DNA from 2 places in the Sinobaca sp. H24 genome. Region 1 is predicted to be linked to the other one. Evidence: riboswitches for the same ligand, from Rfam matches in the RefSeq annotation. Region 1 holds a riboswitch; the other holds the start of a gene.

The links. A riboswitch is a leader RNA that binds a small molecule or an ion and turns the genes downstream of it on or off. The one in region 1 is predicted to bind thiamine pyrophosphate.
Region 2: it holds a riboswitch for thiamine pyrophosphate, as region 1 does, so the genes downstream of both, MMY81_RS25065 (thiamine phosphate synthase) here and MMY81_RS33935 (ATP-binding cassette domain-containing protein) in region 1, are expected to answer to the same signal.

The regions. Positions count from the first base shown of each region.
Region 1 is NZ_JALBWT010000005.1:142,556-145,758, reverse strand. It holds partial or broken gene MMY81_RS09505 (potassium channel family protein) at 118-586, opposite strand; gene MMY81_RS09500 (DUF1516 family protein) at 620-970, opposite strand; TPP riboswitch at 1,117-1,219, shown strand; gene MMY81_RS33935 (ATP-binding cassette domain-containing protein) at 1,339-1,719, shown strand; gene MMY81_RS33930 (ATP-binding cassette domain-containing protein) at 1,739-2,107, shown strand; gene MMY81_RS09490 (ABC transporter permease) at 2,104-2,871, shown strand; gene MMY81_RS36250 (ABC transporter substrate-binding protein) at 2,868-3,203, shown strand, end outside.
Region 2 is NZ_JALBWT010000029.1:37,026-40,228, reverse strand. It holds gene MMY81_RS25080 (thiazole synthase) at 1-103, opposite strand, end outside; gene thiS (sulfur carrier protein ThiS) at 107-310, opposite strand; gene thiO (glycine oxidase ThiO) at 294-1,436, opposite strand; gene MMY81_RS25065 (thiamine phosphate synthase) at 1,437-2,042, opposite strand; TPP riboswitch at 2,095-2,202, opposite strand; gene MMY81_RS25060 (tautomerase family protein) at 2,336-2,548, shown strand; gene MMY81_RS25055 (FixH family protein) at 2,606-3,004, opposite strand; gene MMY81_RS25050 (AEC family transporter) at 3,076-3,203, opposite strand, start outside.

The sequences.
Region 1 (3,203 bases):
CCAGTACAATCAGCATGTCGCCCTGCTCAATCGTATCGTTGGGACGAGGGGACACGTTAACGTCTATTTCGTTTAATAGCAAGGATGTGGCCCATATTGGTGGAGTCAATCAGCGTTTTACGGTAGTTTTTTTGTGGCATATACTTCTACAATCGTGTAGTCGTTGCTTAAGTCGATGAAATCAATAACCTTTTCGGAAGTCATATTGTGGGCTACGCGTATTCCCATATCAAATTCCGGGTGGACTACGCGGTCGGCGCCGATTTTATCAAGCACTTTCTGGTGGTATTTATTCTGGGCTTTGGCCCATACAATCGGCACATTCATATCTTTTAATACGAGTGTGGTGAGCACACTTGCCTGAATATGATCACCGATCGCGACGACAACATGGTCAAAGTTGCCAAGCCCTAACGACTTTAAGGCTTTTTTTTCATCTGTCTGGGTAGGTAACATATTCATCCACCTTTTCTTCATCCTGGTCAATGGCGAGAACTTCGTAGCCCAAATGATAGAGTTCACGGCAGATACTGCCTCCGAATCGGCCCAGGCCGATAACGGCAAATTGTTTTTTATTTTTTGGCATGAAAAAGCGCTCCTTTAGATGTCCATTTTTTTCCTACAGCAGAGAGATACCCTGGGGCAGTGTTAATCCGAGGATAACAGTAAATAGTACAAATCCTATCATAAACCGGGTAAACAGCCGGTGTCTGGTGTTTTTAAACAGCTGAACTAAGTAGACTTCGATTAAACCGACGCTGATAAAGCCGCAGGCAATTTTTAACAGCCCGCCCAGATAAACAGGACGGAGGCCAAGCACAAGCCCGCCGGTAAAAATGGCTGGAAGGTACATAAATCGCAGCACGTAGTGAAGAAGAACTGCCGTACGCTTCATATTGGTCTGGTGAAATAGCACCTGAAGGACGGCAGCAATAACAATAAGGTGTATGGTAAGTATTGTATCGGTCATAAAGCCTCTCCTAGCTAATGTAGACGTTTTCTTAATCATATCACGTGTGCTGAATATACAGGAGCAGAGATTTTTCTTTAAATAAAACTCCCGGTACAATCTGCTTTCAATGTATGCTATCTTTAAGAAGACAGATAATTTCATACCACAAGCACTAGGGGTGCTGAAAAGCTGAGAGGGATGTTGTTCATCCTAACCCTGGAACCTGATCTGGATAACACCAGCGGAGGGAAGTGCGGAAGGTTCACCTGAAGAAACAGCCGATCGAGCTGTTTTTATTGATAGAACTGATTTTTCCGCCGCTCCCCTGCTGGAGCGGCTTTTTTGTGTTGGGATTCCGGGATTGTGGTGGGGCAGGGAGGCAGAAAATGAATAAACGGTATAGACCTGAACATCAGGAGACAGCACTGGAATTTCGAGATGTGACCTACACATATAAAGGCAGTCAGAGGACGATTTTTCAACATGTACAGGCAGAGGTGAAGGAAGGTGAATTTGTCAGCCTGCTTGGGCCGAGCGGTTCTGGAAAATCCACGTTCTTCCGGTTGGCAGCAGGATTAAGTCATCCTGATCAGGGCACGGTTCTTCTGCATGGTTCTGTACCTGAAACAAGGCTTGGACGTGTCGGCTATATGCCGCAGCAGGATCTTCTGCTGCCCTGGCGGACTATTTTGGAAAATGGCATGCTTCCCCTGGAAATAAACGGGTCCCCAAAAAAGAAGCGGCGCGTAACGTGTCCGCCCATTTGAAAGCATTCGCCTGGACGGGGTGGAAAACCAATACCCGCATGAACTGTCCGGCGGAATGAGACAAAGAGTGTCTTTTCTCCGGGCGGTAGTAGGAGGCAGTGACATTCTTATGCTGGATGAGCCATTCAGTGCGCTTGATTCTATTACCCGATTTGCTGGGCAGATGGCCGGACAGACGCTGGTTTTCATTACCCATGATATAGAGGAAGCTTTGTTTCTATCGGACCATATTTTATTGTTTACGCAGCCGCCGATAGAGGGCCGTTTTACAGAGATTACGGTGCCGCTGTCAAGGCCGAGAAAAGAAAATGACCGTGACCATCCGGAGCTGGTAAAGCTGAAGCGGGAACTTATTAATAGGATGCGCAGAGAGGGCGGGATAATATGAATCGCTGGAAAAGCGCAGGCACCTCCTATACCGGTGCGGCTCTCCTGGCAGCTGCATTTTTTATCATTTGGGAAGCAGTGGCACGCTGGTACGATACGCCTTATATTCTTCCGGCGCCGTCTGCTGTGCTGCAGAGACTGGGGGAACTTGCCGATATTTTGTTTCTGGTGCACCTTCCGGCGACTTTTCTCGTTATCGTAACCGGCCTCGCAATCTCTATCGTTTGCGGAGTCGGTATTGCCGTTCTTATGAGCCGGAGCCGGGCGGTGGAAAAAAGTGTGTTTCCTTTGTTAATTACGTCACAGACCATCCCTATCATTGCGCTGGCGCCGATTTTCGTTTTGTGGTTCGGCTATTCGATGTGGAGCAAAGTCGCCGTCACGGTGCTGATTACCTTTTTTCCAATTACGGTTGGAGCGTTCGACGGCCTCCGCGCAGCCAGTAAAGATATGGAGGACCTGCTTCGTACGATGGGGGCAGGCAGCTGGCAGATTTTTAGAAAAGTTCAGGTTCCAATGGCCCTGCCTTCTTTTTATTCCGGGTTAAAGGTAGCGGTAACGCTCAGCGTTATAGGAGCCGCAATCGGGGAATGGCTGGGGGCGGATGCGGGCCTCGGTTATTTCAGCCGCAGAATGATGACACAGATGGACGCGGCTGGTGTATTTGCCCCAATTGTTTTGTTGTCTTTATTAGGCATCGGCCTGTTTTTGGGAGTGAAAGCGATCGAATATGCGACAACAAAAAAAGGAGGAAGAAGATCATGAAAAAGATTAACACATGGTTTAAACGATCGGGGATGCTGACTGCGGGGGTTTTGGTGCTGGCAGGCTGTGGGAATGAAAGCGGCGGGGATCAGCAGACAGAAAACAATGAGCTGCAGGAAGTCGATATTATGCTGGACTGGTATCCCAATGCGGTTCACAGCTACTTATACACGGCGCAGGAAAAGGGGTATTTTGAAGAAGAAGGGCTGGATGTAAATATTATGTTTCCTACCAATCCCACCGATCCTCTTAATCTGGCGGCAGCAGGAGAAGTAGATCTTGGCATCACATATCAGCCGGACGTCATTACGGCACGTACTGAAGGGATCCCG
Region 2 (3,203 bases), on a different contig from region 1:
TCTCTGACGCTTCCACCGCCTGTTTCTGCACCTCAGCTGTTTTGTATTTCCCCGTGCCTAGAAATAATCGTGATGCTAAAGAAAATCCTCCAATATTCAGCATCTCTCATCCTCCTCCTACAAAATGAACAATTTCCAACCTGTCGTTTTCGTTCAGCAGCGATTCTTTCTGTTCAGGTTTAGTCAAAATTTCCCCGTTTTTTTCTACAACAGATTTTTTGTGTCCAACGTTAAAATGAGCAAGCAGCTGCTCGACAGATTCCACCATCTCCGGTATCTGCTGTTCTTCTCCATTAATGATAAGCTTCACTGGAAACACCTTCCTTTGTTTGTTTTCGATGGGGAGAAAACGCCCTCTCCCATTCCTGATTTATTGTCTCTCCACAAATGGTTCGGGCAAGCCAGACTCCTGTACCCGCTGAAAGCAGGATACCGTTCCGGTAATGCCCGGCTGCCATCCAGAGACCTTGATTGTCTATCGAACCAAGATAAGGTAGTCCATCTGCAGACTGCGGCCTGATACCGCTCCATGCCTGATTGAATTCCGCCCCGGCAAGACCCGGTACCAGCACGAATGCGCTTTTCAACAGGTCATGAATGGAACCGGCGTATACCTGCTTTTCCATACTTCCCGGATGCTCGGTTGCCCCGATAGTAACCGTGCCGTTTTTCTTCGGCACAAGATACACGTCTGGAGCGTGGATCGTTGACGTAAAGAGCTGTTTTTTTGGGCGGATCGATAAAATATCTCCTTTAACGGGAATCATTTCCGGCATGACGGCAATATCACCTTCCAGCAGGTCTGTCCAGGCTCCTCCTGCCATCACTACATGCTCCGCTTCAACTGTTATCTGTTCTGAAGTCACTTTATATCCCCCTGATTTCTTCTTAATAGAAGAAACGGAGGTATGCTCCATTATTTCTGCACCTAAATGAACAGCACTTTGGGCATAGGCGTGCGTTAGATATGGAGCCATCACCTGGCCGTCCTCCGGCATATAAAGAGCACCTTGAAAGGTCTCATCTTTAAGGTCTGGTTCTTTTTTCTGCAGGTCCTCCCGGGTCAGCCAGCTGACTTTTTCGCCTGCTTTCTGCTGAAACGAGAGCACCTCAAGCAGGTGGGTTGTTTCTTCATCCGTATGAGCCGTTTTAAGCATTCCGTTTTTGATATAGTCCACCTGTACATTCGAATAGGATTCCAGTTTAGGTACCAGCTCGTCGTACATCGCACGGCTCGCTCTTGCAAAATCAAAAAAAGCACCTTTACTATTAATCTCCACCTGGGCACCGAGCATACCGGCAGCGGCGCTGGAGGCCTCGCTGCCGATCGTGTTTCGTTCCAAAAGAAGCACCCGTTTTCCTTTTTCTGCGAGATGAAAGGCAGTTGAACAGCCATTAATACCGCCGCCGATCACTACGGTATGATAGGAAATCATTTATTTTCCCTCCTTGTTGAGTTTCGTAAAATAGGCGCAGGCCTGCCGCTCCGGATCTGCTGCTTCATAAAGACCCGACAGCATTGCAACCCCTGCAGCACCGGAGCGAATGCAGTCTTTCACCTGTTCAGGCGTAATTCCGCCGATGGCTATTACCGGCAGCTGTGACTCTCGGGCGATAATCGAAAGCTGCTGAAGCCCCCGCGGTTGAAGGCCTTGTTTACTACCTGTTGAAAATACATGCCCAAAAAACAAATAGTCCGCGCCGGCCTTTTCTTTTTCACGGGCAGCTTCTATGCTGTGAACAGACCAGCCGGTCATGAGGCTTTGTTCCGGCTTTTGTGCAGCAGCTTCTTTCAAATGAAAACCGGTTCCGCTGAAACAGCTTCTTTTTTCTTCGGGTATATTCAAGCGGATCTGCTCCGGCGGCACCCCTTCTTTCTGCAGAAATTCAATGGCGGTTCGTAACTCTTCAAGAGACCAGAGGGGCTCCCGAACGTGAAAACAATCCGTGTATTTTTTGATTTTTTTAGAAATGTGCATCCACTCTTCCAATGTCTGCCGGCCTGTCGACACCGCATGCAGTTCGTTTCGTTGTATATTCATTAAAAAAGCCGCCTTCCCCTGAGGGAAGACGGCTGTTGGTTTCTGCTGAGAGAAGCAGGACAAGCCACTTCCCTCCGCTGGTATATCCAGATCAGGTTCAAAGAGTCCCGAAGTATCACTTCAATCTCAGCCCTTTTAAAAGGCACCCCTAGTGGTAACACTATTAAATTGGTTCTAGTGTTTATCGTAAGCTATCATTGTTTGAATTGTCAATCAACATAAAGTAACTACTGTTTAAACTCGAAGAAAGCTTTATACTAAATGCATACGTTAATTAAAAGGAGAGATACATCATGCCATTTGTAAATATTAAAATTACGAAGGAACAAAAGCCCGCTACGCCGGAACAAAAGCAGCAGCTTATTGAAGGCGCGACAAAACTGCTTCAGGATGTTCTCGGAAAAAATCCGCAGACGACCGTCGTTGTGATTGATGAAGTGGAAACCGATAACTGGGGCATTGGAGCTAAATCCGTTTCGGAAATCCGCAAGAAAGACACGCTCTAATTCAAACAGCATAACTAATTTAAAAACAGGGAGGGCGTCTGCTGCCCTCCCATTTCTTTACTCTACTTCGAGTTCCTCTGTCGGCATGCTGTGCATATTACGGGCTGTCACGTGTGCTGTAATAAAATAAGTGCCGCTTTCTTCGAACGTATACTCCTGCGTGTATTCTCCGCTGCTTTTGTGCTCTCCTTCTATCTGCTCTCCCGTTTCCTGCTCCCCTTCTCTCCATATTTCAAATAAAACCTCGTTCGCATCCTCTACCGCTTCTCCTTCCTGCTCTACCTGAGCTTCAACCTGAACCGTTTCTCCAGCCTCCACTGTTTCATCCGTATGTATGGCTACTTCAATAGGTTCGGTGCTTGGAGGTTCGCTTTCGGCTTCTGATTCCCCGGAACCGCCGCATGCACTTAACAAAAGAAGCATAAAAGCTGTGCTTCCTGCTGCCCATTTTTTCATAAAAAAGCTCCCTTCTCTTTTTCGCTCTGCATCTTTCATTATATCGTGAGTGCGCTTTCTTTGTTACCCCCTCAAGTACCAATTATTAATAACAGTATCCAGAGGGAAGGAACGCTTAGAATCGTAGTGAGCAGCGTAATACTCGAAACCAGATCGGGGCTCGAATGAAACTCTACCGAAATCATCGCAATTGTGGCCG